2 regions of the Streptomyces sp. NPDC057743 genome follow, and region 2 is predicted to be linked to the other one. Evidence: riboswitches for the same ligand, from Rfam matches in the RefSeq annotation. Region 2 holds a riboswitch; the other holds the start of a gene.
What was found. A riboswitch is a leader RNA that binds a small molecule or an ion and turns the genes downstream of it on or off. The one in region 2 is predicted to bind glycine.

Region 1 (8,367 bases), on a different contig from region 2:
AAAGCGCCAGGACGATCAGCGTCTCGTTGCGCAGCACGCTCCGGGCCGGCTCCTCGGCCGTCGCCACGGGGCGCCCCGAGCCGTCGCCCGGAACATCGGCGTCCGCCACGGGACTTGCATCCGACTGCAAAGGTTCCTCCACTTCCGCGGTACCGCCTCTCCACCACCGTCGCCCCACCAGGGTCCCGAAAGCGGGTACGAAGATCGCGCGCGACAGGCCGGCGGGCGCCCTCCCTGAGGAACGCCCGCCCGCATCGATCCCTATGGAGGCCCGGGCCGGACCGCCGCATATCAGGAGAGGCGCTACCGCATGAGACGTCTCAGCTTGCCCGACGGCTCCACACCGCACCGAACGGGGTCCCCCGGCGCCCGCCCACCGGGTCGACGCCCCGCTGCAGATCCACACAGGGCCCGCACGGCCATCAGGACAGCGGGCAGCCACGGCCGCGCCAAACGGGCCGGCGCGACAAGACCCACCGGCCCTACGGGACGCTTCCCTCCGCCGCCGTACGCCGCTGCGCCGGCACCCCGGCCCTGCCTATGGGCCACGCCACCGGCCAGGTATGCACCGGCTCGCCGGTGTGCATCAGCTCGCTGTAGCGCCGGGTCATCGCGGCCAGCGCGGCGTCCCGGTCCAGACCCTGCCGGCGCGCGTGGTGGAACGCCGCGGCCTGCCAGGACGCCCCGTTGACCCGCCGTGCGCAGCGCTCCTCGATGATGCCCAAATAGTGGTCGCGGTCGGCCACTTCGACGCCCCAGGCGTCCAGCCCGGCGGCCGCCAACGGCAGCAGTTCCTGCTGGACCAGGCGCACGGCGGGGATCTCGGTGACGCCACCGACCCGACCGGGGCGGGGCCAGCGGAGGGTGGCGTCGATGCCGTGCCGGCAGGCGGCGTCGAAGTTGGCGGCCGCGGCCCGGAACGGCAGCCGGCTCCATACGGGGCGCGGCTGTTCGGCCAGCGCGCGCACCAGGCCGTAGTAGAAGGCGGTGTTGGCGATGACGTCGGCGACGGTGGGGCCGGCCGGCAACACCCGGTTCTCGACCCGGAGGTGCGGGACACCGTCGGCGACCGCGTAGACGGGGCGGTTCCAGCGGTAGATGGTGCCGTTGTGCAGCACCAGTTCGGCGAGGTCGGGCACGCCGCCCTCGTCGAGGACGCGCAACGGTTCCTCGGGCCCGCACAGCGGCAGCAGCGGCGGGAAGAAGCGCAGGTTCTCCTCGAAGAGGTCGTAGGCGGAGTCCACCCAGCGCTCGCCGAACCAGGTGCGCGGCCGCACCCCTTGGGCCTGGAGTTCGGGGGCGCGGGTGTCGGTGGCCTGTTGGAAGACCGGCGGCCGCGACTCCCGCCACAGCTCCCGCCCGAACAGGAACGGGGAGTTGGCGCCGACGGCTATCTGGACGGCGGCGATCGCCTGGGCCGCGTTCCAGACGGCGGCGAAGCGACCTGGTGTCACCTGGAGGTGCAGTTGGACGGAGGTACAAGCGGCCTCGGGGGCGATCGACGGGGAGCGGGTGACCAGGTGGTCGACGCCCCGGATGTCGATGACGAAGTCCTCACCGCGGGCAGCCCGCATCTGGTCGTTGAGCAGCACATAGCGGTCGTTGGCGGAGAGGCTGGCGGCAGTGAGGTCCTCGGCGTTCAGGGTGGGCAGGATGCCGATCATGACGATGCGGGCGGCGGCCTCGCGGGCCTTTCGCTCCGCGTAGCCGAGCCCGGTGCGCAGCTCCTCGGCGAGCTGGTCCATTACCCGTCCGGACAGGCGGTGCGGGGTGATGTTGACCTCTAGATTGCACTGGGCGAGTTCGGTCTGGAAATCGCCGCTGGCGATCTTTTCGAGGACCTGCGAGTTCAGCATCCGGGGCAGTCCGTCGGCGCCCGCGAGATTGAGCTCGATCTCCAGTCCCATGAGATTCTTGGGGCGGTCGAACCGCTTCTCCACCAGGAGCCGATGCAATCCCTCAAGACAGTCGTGCAGCTTTCTTCGATAGCGCTCCCGATCCGCCAGGTCGTTCCCGTCGGCGGCGACCTTCTCCCCCATCGGCGGGTCCCTCCTAGAGTGAACGGCCCGCGGCCACGGGCTGTGTGGCGCCGCGTCCCTGGCACCCCGGGGCACGGGCTACGGTCGATGATGCCCGGCAATCTGATCGATAACGCGTCAGGGGCATGCCGGGACCACTAGGCTCGCAGGGGCACGCACCCGGCATTTTCCGCCGGCATATCTCGCGGGCCAACGCCGTCCGCATTTCGCTCGTCAAAAACACCGACGGGTTCCGGCCTACCGCGCCGACGAGGAATTACGAGGCGACTTCTCGCATTTCCCGCACAAAGCGGCGAAAATCGCCCTGAGCAGCAGTCCGGATTCCGTCTTGCCGGAAATCCGCAAGGCGGGTAGTCGAAACACTTCCAGAACAAATGTCGTATAAACTTCGCAGACGAGGCAGAGATTTGGCGCCCAGCACGGCGGCGTGCGCCCCGGTGCCCCGGCACCGCGGCCGACCCGTCGTCCCCCACGCTCCGGTCGGTCAGGCTCTGACCCGCCCGCAGACAGCGCCGTCCGCACCGCCGCGCTCCACCGTGTCTCCGAAGTGAGAGGCGACCCGCCATGCCGCTGCACGTTCCCCCCGCTCCCGCGCCCGCCCTGCGCAGCATCCTCACCGCCCTCAGCTCCCCCAGCGCCGTCCGCGAGGCCCCGGCCACCGCGCTCCGCACCCACCAGGGGCCGTTGAGCCCCGATCACCCGCTGGCCATCCACGTGTGGGACGACGTCAGCCAGGCCGGCCCGCCGCGCACCCGCCTCGTCGGCTGGCGCTTCCTGGTCCGCGGCGGTGGCCGTGCGGTGGCCGCCGCCGAGGCCCGGCTCACCGCGGACGGCTGGGCGTTCTCGCACTTCTGCGACGGCCCCTACGTCGCCGCGACCGAAAGGGCCCTGGTGCAGGCCGAATCGCTCACCGCGCCCTACCAGCCGCGGCTGCTCTCCGTGCCGGAGCTGTACATGCTCACCCTGTGGCTGCACCACGACCTCTCCGCGGACGGCGCCGCCGGGCTGCCCGCCCCCGGTGACCTCCTGGTGCCGCTGGCCCCCGCCCCGCCCGGGATCGCCTCCCACCTCCCGCAGCGGGTCGCCGATCTGCTGCCCCGGCTTACCCTCCGGCTGGGCCCGGCGCCCCTGTTGCGCGAGCCGGCCTGACCGTTCGCGCGCACTTCCGACCACACTCGATCAGGACCGAGGAAGCACCACCCCGCGCGCCCGCCCTGCTCCCGTGCGCCCCGTGACCGCCCCGGCCGCGGGGCGCACCACGTCATCCGCCCCCTGCCCGCCGCTAGCGCGCCAATCCCCAAAGCGGCAGGCTCACTTGGGAGCAACCGCCCGCACGGGTGACACGTCCGTATCGAGTGAGTACCGCTGCTGCGAAATCCCTGCGGAATCCCTTCCGTAGGGCAAGACTGGGACCGACAGAAACGGGGGAGCGGCCATGAACACCACATCGAGCCGCACGACGTTCACCACTCCGCAGCGAAAGACAACTTCCATGTGCCAGCATCAACCACCATGCCCATCAGCCGACTCCACGGACCGGGAGGCCGCGCACCTGGTGGCGCACCACCCGGAGCAGGGCTGGAGCCTGCTGTGCAACGGTGTCCTGCTCTTCGAGGACACCGGTGAACTGCTGCCGGACGGGCAGGTCATCGCTCCGCACCGACCGCTCGGCGCTCCTCGGGTCACCGCCGCCGCCTGATCTTCCGCGGCCACCCGGCACGTACACCAGGGCCCCCGGCACATCCGCCGAGGGCCCTTTGATGTGGCCACCGGTCACCGGTGGCGGGGTCGATCAGACGTCGTACTCGTCCAACGGGGGGCAGGAGCAGACGAGGTTGCGGTCGCCGAAGGCGCCGTCGATCCGGCGCACCGGCGGCCAGTACTTGTCCGCGGCGCCGCCCCCGGCCGGGAAGACGGCCTCCTCGCGACTGTAGGGGTGGTCCCACTCGCCGCCCAGCGCGCCCGCGGTGTGCGGGGCGTTGCGCAGCGGGTTGTCGTCCTTGTCCCACTCCCCCGAGCCGACCTTGTCGATCTCCGCGCGGATGGCGATCATCGCGTCGCAGAACCGGTCGATCTCGGTCAGGTCCTCGCTCTCGGTCGGCTCGATCATCAGCGTGCCCGCCACCGGGAACGACATCGTCGGCGCGTGGAAGCCGTAGTCGATGAGCCGCTTGGCGACATCGTCGATGCTCACCCCGGTCGCCTTGGTCAGCGGCCGGACGTCGATGATGCACTCGTGGGCGACGAGCCCGCCGGGACCGGCGTAGAGCACCGGGTAGTGCGGCTCCAGGCGCTTGGCGATGTAGTTGGCCGACAGCACCGCGACCTGGGTGGCGCGCTTGAGCCCCTCACCACCCATCAGCCGGACGTACGCCCAGGAGATCGGCAGAATGCCGGCCGACCCCCAGGGAGCGGCCGAGATCGGCCCAACACCCGTGGCCGGACCCGCAGTCGGCTGGAGCGGGTGGTTGGGCAGGTACGGCGCCAGGTGGGCGCGGACGCCCACCGGGCCGACGCCGGGACCGCCACCGCCGTGCGGGATGCAGAACGTCTTGTGCAGGTTGAGGTGGGAGACGTCGCCGCCGAACTTCCCCGGCTCCGCCAGGCCGACCAGCGCGTTGAGGTTGGCGCCGTCCACGTAGACCTGACCGCCGGCCTCGTGCACCGCGGCGCAGATCTGCGTGATGTGCTCCTCGAACACCCCGTGCGTGGACGGGTAGGTGACCATCAGGACGGCCAACTCGTCGCGGTGCTTGGCGATCTTGGCGTGCAGGTCCTCGGCGTCCACCTCGCCGTCCTCGCCGGTCTTGACAACGACGACCTTCATGCCCGCCATCACGGCGCTGGCGGCGTTGGTGCCGTGCGCCGACGACGGGATCAGGCAGACGGTGCGCTGCTCGTCGCCGTTGGCCCGGTGGTAGGCGCGGACCGCGAGCAGACCGGCCAACTCGCCCTGGGAGCCGGCGTTGGGCTGGATGGACACCTTGGCGTAGCCGGTGATCGCGGCGAGCCGCTCCTCCAGCTCCTGGATGAGCGTGAGGTAGCCCTGCGCCTGGTCGGCCGGCGCGAAGGGGTGCAGCTGGCCGAACTCCGGCCAGGTGACCGGCTCCATCTCGGTCGTCGCGTTCAGCTTCATCGTGCAGGAGCCGAGCGGGATCATGCCGCGGTCCAGCGCGTAGTCCTTGTCGGCCAGGGTGCGCAGGTAGCGCAGCATGGCGGTCTCGGAGCGGTGCTGGTGGAAGACCGGGTGGGCAAGGTAGTCGTCGGTGCGCAGCAGGGGCTGCGGCAGGGCGTCGGCGACGGCCGCGTCCAGCGCGTCGATGTCGCCCCGGACGCCGAACGCGCCCCAGACGCCGGCCAATTGGGCGCGCCCGGTGGTCTCGTCACAGGCGATGCCGACGAGGTCGGCGTCGACCTGCCGGAGGTTGATACCGGCCTCGCGGGCGGCGGCGACGACCTCGGCCGCCCGACCGGGCACCCGCGCGGTGAGGGTGTCGAAGTAGGCGTCGTGGACGAGCTCGACACCGCCGTCCGTCAGCCCCTTGGCCAGGATCGCGGCGTACCGGTGGGTCCGCCGGGCGATGGTGCGCAGCCCCTCCGGACCGTGGTAGACGGCGTACATGCCGGCCATGACGGCGAGCAGCACCTGCGCGGTGCAGATGTTGCTGGTGGCCTTCTCGCGGCGGATGTGCTGCTCACGGGTCTGCAGCGCCAGCCGGTACGCCCTGGCGCCGTCGGCGTCCACCGAGACGCCCACCAGACGGCCGGGCAGGCTGCGGGCGTACTGCTCGCGAACGGCCATGTAGCCGGCGTGCGGACCGCCGAAGCCCATCGGGACACCGAAGCGCTGGGTGGTGCCGACCGCGATGTCCGCGCCGAGCTCACCGGGCGGGGTGAGCAGCGTCAGCGCCAGCAGGTCGGCGGCGACGGTGACGATCGCGCCCAGCTCGTGCGCCCGCTCGATGACCGCCCGCGGGTCGCGCACCGCACCGGATGCGCCCGGGTACTGCAGCAGCACGCCGAAGACGCCCCGCTCGGCGATCTCGTCCGGGATGCCGTCCGTGAGGTCGGCGACCACGACCTCGACGCCGGTCGGTTCGGCGCGGGTCTGGATCACGGCGACGGTCTGCGGCAGACAGTCCGCGTCAACGAGGAAGACGCCCTGCTTGACCTTGCCGACCCGGCGGGAGAGCGCCATCGCCTCCGCGGCGGCGGTGCCCTCGTCCAGGAGGGACGCACCGGAGGTCGGCAGTCCGGTCAGGTCGGCGACCATGGTCTGGAAGTTCAGCAGGGCCTCCAGACGACCCTGCGAGATCTCCGGCTGGTAGGGCGTGTAGGCCGTGTACCAGGACGGGTTCTCCATGACGTTGCGCAGGATCACCGGCGGGGTGAAGGTGCCGTAGTAGCCGAGCCCGATCATGGACGACAGGACCTGGTTGCGGTCGGCCAGGGCGCGCAGCTCTCCCAGCACCTCGGCCTCGGTGCGGCCCTGCGGCAGGCCGAGCGCCTCGGTGCTCTTGATCACGTCGGGGACGGCGACGGCGGTGAGCTCGTCCAGCGATCCGAAACCGACCTGCGCAAGCATCTTGGCCTGCGCCTCGTGGTCGGGGCCGATGTGCCGGTGCTCGAACGCGGTGCCGCGCTCCAGCTCGGACAGGGGGATGCGATTGGTGGTCATCGTGCGGGGGCCTCCTGGTCACTACGACCTACGAGGGGCACCACGGCGCTGGTGCCCGGACGGCCTCCCCCTCTGTCATCTCAACCTGAGAGCTTCACCGGCCCGCGGGCTGCGGAGCGGCTTTCACCGTCGGTGAGGAGGGGTTCCGGCATGGTGCCTGTCCGTGGCCCGCCCTGCTTTCCAGAGTGACCTCGTCCATGCGGTACGTGTGCCTGAGAGATTCCGGGGAGGATTTGCTCCTTCGGCGCCCTGCCGCGAACGACAAAGGACTCTCCCGCATGGGGTCGACGGCCAATCGCCAGCCTACCAGCGCACTGCTGGAACGATCCTTCGAGTGGCCGAGGCATGGAATGTGCCGTTTCGTAGTTGTCACAAGGCAGTTGCGACCAATTGGAGGGACCGTGCAAACCGATATCGATCCCCGGAGCCTGATCGGCCGCAAAGCGTTCGACCGCAACGGCGCGAAGATAGGGACCGTCGACGAGGTCTACCTCGACGACGCGACGGGCGAACCGGAGTGGGCAGCCGTCCGCACCGGCCTGTTCAGTCGGGACGCGTTCGTCCCCCTGGAACCGAGCAAGATGGTCGGCGAAAGCCTGCACATCCCCTACGACCGCAAGCTGATCAAAGACGCCCCCGATTTCGGCGTCGGCCGGCACCTCTCCCCCGAGCAGGAACTCCAGCTCTACCACCACTACCGCCTGGATATCTCCTCGCCCGCGGACTCCGCCGCGTCCGCCGCTGACACGGACTTCGGCCGGATCGCCGGCGCGGAAGACTGATCCGGCCCGCCCACCAGCGGCAACGGTTCCCCCGGCCGCAACGCCGGATCATCGACGACAAAGGTCCGCACCCGCCCCGGTGCGGACCACGGCGTCTCGAACCGCACGGTCACCCTCCCCACCCCACTGCCCTGCACCCACCCGGCGCCGAACTCCTCGTGCACCACGTCCAGCCCCGGGAGCCAACGCCGCGGCAGCTCCGGGAGCGCCTCCGGCTCACCGGCCACTTCCCCTTCCGACTCCGCCGCCTCGACGGCCGCCTGCTCCTCCGCCTCCCGCTCCGTGGCGATCTGGGCGAACAGGTCCTCCTGCGTGAAGTCCGCCAACCCGCTCACCCCCACGCCCAGCAGCCGGACCCCGCCCGTGGTGTCCACCGTCTCCAACAGCCGCGCAGCGGCCTCCCGGACGACCGCCGGATCGTCGGTCGGCCCGCGCAGCGTCTCGGACCGGGTCAGCGTCGAGAAGTCGTAGTTCCGCACCTTGATCACCACCGTGCGTCCGGACCGACCGGCCTCCCGCAGCCGCGCCACACAACGGTCGGCCAGCCGCAACACCTCGGTCCGCACCCGCGTCCGGTCGGTCAGGTCGACCTCGAAGGTGTCCTCCACCGACACCGATTTCGCGTCCCGTTCGGCCACCACCGGCCGGTCGTCCTGCCCCAACGCCATCGCGTACAACCCGGTGCCATGCGCCTTGCCCAACAGCCGCACCAACTCCGCCTCACCGGCCTCGGCGGTCTCCGCGACGGTATGTATCCCGGCCCGCCGCAACGTCTCGGCCGTGGCCGGCCCGACCCCGGGCAGCGTCCGCACCGACATAGGCCCCAGCAACTCCCGCTCGGTGCCCGGCTCGATCACCACCAGGCCGT
Region 2 (8,367 bases):
CAGGTTGTCGCCCGTGTACTTCTGCGGGTACAGGTCGTACTTCTGGTAGCCGGCGATGTCGGTGGGCAGGACCGTGGAGGCGATGTCACCGCGGATCGGGCCGCCGAGCGCGGTCTGCACGGCCTTCTTGTCGATGGCGTACTCGACGGCCTTGCGGCACTCCAGCTTGTCGAACGGCGCGACCTTGGTGTTGATGGCGGTGTAGACCAGGCGCTGGCCGAGCGCGTTGTCGGTGTTGGCCTTCTGTCTGGGGTCGGTCAGCAACTGGGCCTGGGTCTGGCCGTCGACGCCGCGGCCGGCCATGTCGACCAGGGTGTTGCCGGACTGGAGGTCCTTGTCGATGGTCGACTGGGCGACCTTCAGGTTGAGCACGATCTTGTCCGGGAGCTGCTTGCGCAGCGGGTCGGTCGCGGCCGACCACTGCGGGTTGCGGACCAGGGTGAGCTGCTTGCCCTCCTGGTAGCTCGCGAACTTGTAGGAGCCGCTGGAGACCACGGACTTGGTGTAGTCCGCGCCCTTGTCCTTGGCCTGCGGGACGGGCGCGGTCTGCGGGGCGCTGACCAGGTAGTCGAACTCGGCGAACGGCTTCTTCAGGTGGAAGACGATGGTCTGCGCGTCGGGCGTCTCGATGGACTTGAGCCCTTCCTTGCCCTTGTCCTTGTAGGGGCCCTTGTAGCCGCCGTCGTTGTCCACCAGGAACTGCTGGAAGTAGTTCGGGCCCAGCGAGAGGATGTCCCGGGCGAAGTTGCTGCGCTCCACCGCGTACTTGACGTCCTGCGAGGTGACGGGGGTGCCGTCCTCGTACTTGACGCCCGTGCGGAGCTTGTACGTCCAGGTCTTGCCGCCTTCGCTGGACTTGCCCATCGACTCGGCGAGGTCCGGGACCAGTTGCTCGCCCTTGGTGCCGGGGCCCGGCTTGAAGGTGGTCAGCGGACGGGCGTACAGCCGGCTGAAGTTGTAGACGAAGGCGTAGTAGGTGTTGCCCGGGTCGAAGGACTCGGGGGCGTCACTCATCGCGTAGGTGACGGTGCCCCCCTTCGCGTCCGAGGCGTTGACGACTCCCTTGGTGGCGGCGTTGGCCCCGGCGGAACTGTCCGAGGAGCCCTTTCCGCTACAGCCGGCCAGCAGGAGGCCCGCGCTGGTGACGACCGCGATGGTCGCGGCCGGAAGTGACCTTCGCATGTGCTCGGTGTCCCCTTCGTTCGTCGAGAAACGTCGGATCGAAACGGCTTCGAAAACGGTGCAGAGGTGGGGGGTTTGAGGCCCGGCGCCGGTCAGCGGCTGCGCGGGTCCAGCGCGTCCCGCAAACCGTCACCGAGCAGGTTGAACGCGAGCACGGTGACGAAGATCGCGAGGCCGGGAACGATCATGTACTGGGGGTCGACCTCGTAGTACTTGACCGCCTGGGTGAGGGTGCCGCCCCACGACGACTGGGGCGGCTGGATGCCCACGCCCAGGAAGCTCAGCGCCGCCTCGAAGAGGATGTTGGAGGGGATCAGCAGCGTCGAGTAGACGATGACCGGCCCCACGAGGTTGGGCAGCAGCTCCCGGAAGAGGATGAACGGGCCGCGGGCGCCCAGCCCGCGGGCGGCGGAAACGAACTCCCGCTCCCGCAGCGACAGGGTCTGGGCCCGCACGATCCGCCCCATGTAGGGCCAGTTGAAGAAACCGATCACGAAGATCAGCACCGAGATGTGCAGCGGCAGCCCGGAGAGCCCGAACGCACCGCCCTGGAGCGACGCGGAGATCGCGATGGCGAACAGCAGCAGGGGGAAGGCGAGGAAGACGTCCATCAGGCGGCTGATGAAGGCGTCCACCCGGCCGCGGTAGAAGCCGGCGACCACACCGAGGACGGTGCCGATGGCCACCGACAGCAGCGTCGCGCCGAACGCCACCAGCAGCGACACCCAGGAGCCCTCCAGGATGCGGGCGAGCAGGTCCCGGCCGAACTTGGGGTCCACGCCCAGCAGATGGGCAGGGCCCATCCCGCCGAAGTCGCCCTTGGGCAGCGTGGTGTTGGGGTCGATCAGGTCCTGGTGGGGCTGGTTGGGGTCCAGACCGAACAGGTGCTGGAGCGGGCGGGAGAGGGCGGCGACCAGGATGAGCAGGATGACGACGATGCCGCCGGCCATGGCGACCTTGTCGCGGCGGAAGCGCAGCCAGGCGATCTGGCCGAGCGAGCGCCCCTCGATGCGCTTGCTCTCGACGCCTTCCAGCACCGCTTCCGGCTGCGCCTGCGCAGCCGCGCCGGTGGTCTCGATCGGTGCGGTCACGGTGCTTGAACCCCTCCCGGCCGACGGTGGCGGCCTGTGCCCGCCGCGGTAGCGGCCTGGTGGTGACCCCACTGGTGCTCACCTGCCGCCACCTCGCCCTGTATGCAGGCAAGTTGGCGTCGCTGACGGATCGTCGACAGGCGCAGGGACGCCGGTGGGGATGGCGCTCGTACACAGGACCGAGGTCCTTGGAGCGGGAGTCTTCATCCGAGTTGCGATCACTCACCAGCCCTGGCCGGGAAAGGATGCGCAACTGTGATGTGACCCGCGGCCTTCCGTTATGCGAACAACGGCGTGGTTTAAGCGGTGCACCGGATGGCCGAAAGAGGCGTCAACCACCGCTTAAATAAAGCCAATTCAGGCCGAATAGACAGTCAGGCGCGGGCCGGCCGCGGGCGCCGGTCGGGCACTGGTCGGGCGCCGGTCGGGCTCAGTAGGCGCGGGGGTAGCCGTAGCCGTAGGTGGGTCCGGGGGCCGGCTGGGCGTAGCCGTCGCGGTCGAAGAACGGGCGGGCGCAGGCCCGCATCCACATGCCGACCGGGTCGTACTCGTCGTTCATGGCGACGGTGGACACCGGCAGGCCGTCCGGCACCGCGCCCATCGACTGCTGGATCAGCATCCGGGCGGCGTCCACCGACGGCTGCCCGGTGTCGTACAGGTCCAGGCCGATCGCCAAGTACGGGGCGCCCAGGGCGGGTTGCACCCAGGCCCGGCGCAACGACCGCACGGGGGGCGTGCGGTGGGCATGCTGCGCGAGCAGGGCGTAGAACTGCGGGATGTCGATGACCGGTTCGCTGATCCGCAGCGGACCGGCGGGCAGCCGGTCCAGGCCGCCGGCGATCCGACGCAGGTCGAGCCAGGGGACGCCGACGCCGCCGCCGGGGGCGTGCGGGTTGAGCCACAGGCCCCAGCGGTCGGGGAAGAGGGAGGCGGCGATCTCGGGTCCGGTGACGACCTCGTGGTCGCGGGTCCAGCCGGAGGCGGCGAGCTCGGCGGCGGAGGTGACACAGGGGGCGTAGCCCAGCCCGTCGACCTCCATGTTCCCGTACTGGGCGTCGGGTTGGCCGGCCCGGCCGTGCCACAGGAGCATCCAGACCTGCCCGTGCGCGAGGGCGCCCAGCATCGCCTCGTAGGCGTCGTAGCGCCCGGGCGAGACCTGTCGCAGCATCTGCTCGACCTGGTCGGCCGCCGCCGCTCCCTGTTGCGCACCCGCGCTCACGTGGTCCGTCCCTCCTCCCGGCCGGGCGCCCGCCCGCCCGTCGTCCACCAGCTTACGAGTGGTCCCGGGTGTAGAAGGGCCGCACGCGCTCCAGCATCCAGTCGGCGACCGGGTCGCCCTGGGCGACGTCGAGCAGGATGAGCTGGACCGGCCAGGGCACCGGCACCTGACCCAGAGCCCGCCCGAGGGCGGTCGACGCCTCGTCGCGGGCGGTGCCGTCGTGCAGGCGCTCGGCGGGGACGTCGAGTTGCACGCCGACGAAGAGGGCCGGCGTGTCGCCCTCGACGGCGGCCAGCGTGCGGCGGGCGGCCAGCACGGTGCCGGCGGCGGAGAACTCCAGGCCGGCGGCGGCCAGGAAGTCCACCGGCTCGTCCTGCCAGTCCGGTTCGAAGAGCCGGACCCGGGCGCCGGCGGTCCGCGGGCCGTCCAGGTCGGTGCATCCGGTGCGGCACAGTTCGGCGACCGCGGGCGGGGGCAGCGGGACGCCGACGGTGCCGTCCGGGTTGACCGCGAGGCCGACCAGCGGCGGCAGGCCGCGGGCGAACTCCCGGGCGGGCGCGACGGTGTAGGACAGGTGCGTGCCGACGACCCGCCGGAACTCCTGCTCGGAGCTGAAGACCGGGACGTAGGCGGCGCCGCCGATCTCGACGGTCGGCACGTCGAGGCCGGGCGCTCCCAGGCCCGCGCCGTCCGGGCCGCCGCCCTCGGGCAGCGGCACCCACACCCGGCTGCGGCCCAGCACCTCGACGATCCGGCCGCCGGCCTCGGGGTGTCCGACCGAGGCGGCCAGCACCTCCTCCAACTCGTTGGCCGGCCAGGCCGCGTGCGGTATCCCCTCGTCCGGGAAGTTCCCCGGCACCGGACCACCGTGCTGGGGTTCATTGTCCGGATAGTTCATCTCACCCACCCATTACTGGCCGCGCTGCCCGGCCGACTTCGCAGGGGCGGTCCGCGGGCCCGCCCGGTGGATCAGACCCTAACGGGCGACCTACCGGTCATCGAAGCCGGTGGCGGGGGTGCGGCGGTCAACCGAAGGTGACGCGCGCCAACTCCCGCGCGCAGCGCCGGTCCAGCAGCACCACGGAGCGCACGCCCTTCGGGAGCCGGGCCGCCCCGGCCCGGGCCAGCAGGCGGCGCACGGCCCGGCGGTGGCGGGCGAAGGCGTACCGCGACACCGCGCGGCCGCGGGCCCGTTGGCCGCCGCGGGCCACCGCGGGCTCCACGTCGAGCAGGACCAGGTGCAGTCCCCGGCCCTCGCGCCGGGCCGTGCGGGCCAGCCAGCGGCGCACCCACGCCCACGTCCCGCAGTCGTGCACCACCACGCTGCCGCCGGAGCGCAGTGCCCGGTGCAGCGCGCGGTAGTGCGCGAACCGGACCAGGGGGCGGTAGAGGGCGTAGGGGAGGCGGCGCAGCCGGCCGTGCTCCCAGTGGTCGCGGGCGTCTTGGGAGTCGACGCGGTGCACCGGGGCGCCGCGGTCGTCGCGGGCGGGCACCACCCGTCGCATCAGGGTGCTCTTGCCGCTGCCCGGCAGTCCTGAGACCACGACGAGGTCGCCGGGCGGGAAGCGGAGCACGGGGTGCCGGGGGCGGCCCGGGCCCCGCAGGTCGGTGCAGGGCGGCCGGTCGGCTGGGCGGCGGGGGCACGGCTCCCCGGGGCCGCCCAACGCCGGCTCCGGAGCCGGGGTTTGTGGGGGCGCGGCCCCCGCCGTCCTCGTGTCCGTCGCCTCGCCGTGCACCGTGCGCGCCCCTCCCGATGACCCCGCGGGCCGGGTTGTGCCCCGGCCCTCCCGCAGCCCGTGCAGAGTGTCAAGAAAAGGTAATCCGAGGCAAGGGAACGGTAAGGAGCCGAGGCGGGACGGCGGGGGCCTGCGGAACGCCTCGACCGGGATGACCGGGAGCGGAGCTGCGGCCGGGGCTCCTGTAATGGGCGATCCCGTGTAATGATGTGGCCGCCACGGGCGGGCTCGAACGTCAACTCGTGGGCGATCAGCCAATTCCATACCGGCCGCTTGAATCCGCGCGGGAGAGTCCCCGGCCGCCACGGCGGGGCGCCGAAGGAGCAAGTCCTCCCTTGAATCTCTCAGGCCCCTATACCGCGCGGGCGAGGCAGATCTGAAAAGCGAGTCGCGGCCCGGCCGACGGGACGGCTCCACCCAAGGTGCAAACCGGGCCCGTCCGCGGGATCCCGGTGAACCTCTCAGGTTCCGATGACAGATGGGGAGACCGTCTTGTCACCCATGCCTGGGAGCCCGAAAGCGATGACCGAAGCCCCCCGCCGCGCCCACCCGTCGCCCGCCACCACCCCGAGTGGAGTCGCTGCGCGACGCCGTACCGCATTGGACGAAACCCACCGCGCGCTCGGCGCGACCATGACCGACTTCGCCGGCTGGGACATGCCGCTGCGCTACAGCAGCGAGCGCGAGGAACACCTCGCGGTGCGCACCCGCGCCGGCCTCTTCGACCTCTCCCACATGGGCGAGCTCACCGTCACCGGCCCGCAGGCCGGCGCCCTCCTCGACCACGCGCTGGTCGGCAACCTCGGCGCCCTGAAGGTCGGTCGGGCCCGCTACACCATGATCTGCGCCGCCGACGGCGGCATCCTCGACGACCTGATCGTCTACCGCCTCGGCGAGACCGAGTTCATGGTCGTCGCCAACGCCTCCAACGCCCAGGTGGTGCTGGACGCGCTGCTCGACCGGCAGGCCGGCTTCGACGCCGCCGTCCGCGACGACCGGGACGCCTACGCGCTGCTGGCGGTGCAGGGCCCGGAGTCCCCCGGCATCCTCAAGAAGCTCACCGACGCCGATCTGGACGGGCTGAAGTACTACGCGGGGCTGCCCGGCACGGTCGCCGGCGTCGAGGCGCTGATCGCCCGCACCGGCTACACCGGCGAGGACGGCTTCGAGCTGTTCGTCCGGCCCGCGGACGCAGCTGCGCTGTGGACGGCGCTGACCGAGGCGGGGCGGGACGTCGGCCTGGTCCCGTGCGGCCTGTCCTGCCGCGACACCCTGCGCCTGGAGGCGGGGATGCCGCTGTACGGGCACGAGCTGACCACCGCGCTCACCCCGTTCGACGCGGGGCTGGGCCGGGTCGTGAAGTTCGACAAGGAGGGCGACTTCGTCGGGCGGGCGGCGCTCGCGGCGGCCGCCGAGCGGGCCGAGCAGGCGCCGCCGCGCAAGCTGGTCGGCCTGGTCGCCGAGGGCCGCCGGGTGCCGCGCGCCGGCTACCCGGTCGTCGCCGCCGACGGCACGGTGATCGGCGAGGTCACCTCGGGGGCGCCCTCCCCCACCCTCGGCAAGCCGATCGCCATGGCCTACGTCGACGCGGCGCACGCGGCGCCCGGCACCGAGGGTGTCCGGGTGGACATCCGCGGCACCCACGAGCCCTACGAGGTCATCGCGCTGCCCTTCTACAAGCGGCAGAAGTAGCGGGCGGCGCCGGCCGGTCCGCGGTGCCCGCCGCGGACCCGCGCCACCGTGCCCGGCGCCACCCGTCTCACAGGGCAAGACCCCATGCACGACCACACCCTCGCGTACAGGAGAATCGAGCCATGGACAACCCCCAGCACCTGCGCTACAGCAAGGAGCACGAGTGGCTGTCGACCGCCAAGGACGGCGTCTCGACGGTCGGCATCACCGAGCACGCGGCCAATGCGCTCGGCGACGTCGTCTTCGTGCAGCTCCCCGAGGTCGGGTCCACCGTCACCGCGGGCGAGTCCTGCGGTGAGCTGGAGTCGACCAAGTCCGTCAGCGACCTCTACTCGCCCGTGCACGGCGAGATCGTCGAGGTGAACGAGGACGTCGTCGCCGACCCCTCGCTGGTGAACTCCGCCCCGTTCGAGGGCGGTTGGCTGTTCAAGGTGAAGCTCACCGGTGAGCCGGAGGACCTGCTCACGGCCGACGCGTACACCGCCTTCACCGCCGGCTGACACCCCGGCCCCGGCCGCCACCGCTCGGCCGGGGCCGCGGCGCCCCGCCCGCTCCTCCTCACTCCAGGAAGTCTCATGTCGCTTCTGAACAGCTCCCTGCACGAGCTCGACCCCGACGTCGCCGCCGCCGTCGACGCCGAGCTCCACCGTCAGCAGTCCACCCTCGAAATGATCGCGTCGGAGAACTTCGCTCCGGTCGCCGTCATGGAGGCCCAGGGCTCGGTCCTCACCAACAAGTACGCCGAGGGCTACCCGGGCCGCCGCTACTACGGCGGCTGCGAGCACGTCGACGTGGTCGAGCAGATCGCCATCGACCGGATCAAGGCGCTCTTCGGTGCCGAGGCCGCCAACGTCCAGCCGCACTCCGGTGCGCAGGCCAACGCCGCCGCGATGTTCGCGCTGATCAAGCCGGGCGACACCATCCTGGGTCTGAACCTCGCCCACGGTGGGCACCTCACCCACGGCATGAAGATCAACTTCTCCGGCAAGCTCTACAACGTGGTGCCCTACCACGTCGACGAGAAGACCAACCTGGTCGACATGGAGGAGGTCGAGCGCCTCGCCAAGGAGCACCGCCCGAAGCTGATCGTGGCCGGCTGGTCCGCCTACCCGCGCCAGCTCGACTTCGCCGCCTTCCGCCGGATCGCGGACGAGGTCGGCGCGTACCTGATGGTCGACATGGCGCACTTCGCCGGCCTGGTGGCCGCGGGCCTGCACCCCTCCCCGGTGCCGCACGCCCACGTCGTGACCACCACCACCCACAAGACGCTGGGCGGCCCCCGCGGCGGTGTCATCCTGTCCACCGCCGAGCTGGCCAAGAAGATCAACTCCGCGGTCTTCCCCGGTCAGCAGGGCGGCCCGCTGGAGCACGTGATCGCGGCCAAGGCGGTGTCCTTCAAGGTCGCCGCGTCGGACGAGTTCAAGGAGCGCCAGCAGCGCACCCTGGA

Region 1: it holds a riboswitch for glycine, as region 2 does, so the genes downstream of both, gcvP (aminomethyl-transferring glycine dehydrogenase) here and gcvT (glycine cleavage system aminomethyltransferase GcvT) in region 2, are expected to answer to the same signal.

Annotation. Positions count from the first base shown of each region.
Region 1 covers NZ_JBHVJX010000036.1:64,357-72,723, forward strand. Annotated here, with positions in the region: gene ACFVFQ_RS31230 (CPBP family intramembrane glutamic endopeptidase) at 1-130, opposite strand, end outside; gene ACFVFQ_RS31235 (glutamate-cysteine ligase family protein) at 483-2,039, opposite strand; gene ACFVFQ_RS31240 (hypothetical protein) at 2,604-3,188, shown strand; gene ACFVFQ_RS31245 (DUF5999 family protein) at 3,532-3,738, shown strand; gene gcvP (aminomethyl-transferring glycine dehydrogenase) at 3,832-6,717, opposite strand; glycine riboswitch at 6,908-7,004, opposite strand; gene ACFVFQ_RS31255 (PRC-barrel domain-containing protein) at 7,119-7,499, shown strand; gene ACFVFQ_RS31260 (DNA polymerase IV) at 7,412-8,367, opposite strand, start outside.
Region 2 covers NZ_JBHVJX010000004.1:8,515-16,881, forward strand. Annotated here, with positions in the region: gene ACFVFQ_RS05325 (ABC transporter substrate-binding protein) at 1-1,182, opposite strand, end outside; gene ACFVFQ_RS05330 (ABC transporter permease) at 1,275-2,273, opposite strand; gene ACFVFQ_RS05335 (enhanced serine sensitivity protein SseB C-terminal domain-containing protein) at 2,704-3,492, opposite strand; gene ACFVFQ_RS05340 (enhanced serine sensitivity protein SseB) at 3,545-4,390, opposite strand; gene ACFVFQ_RS05345 (AAA family ATPase) at 4,518-5,228, opposite strand; glycine riboswitch at 5,503-5,598, shown strand; gene gcvT (glycine cleavage system aminomethyltransferase GcvT) at 5,751-6,920, shown strand; gene gcvH (glycine cleavage system protein GcvH) at 7,043-7,420, shown strand; gene glyA (serine hydroxymethyltransferase) at 7,496-8,367, shown strand, end outside.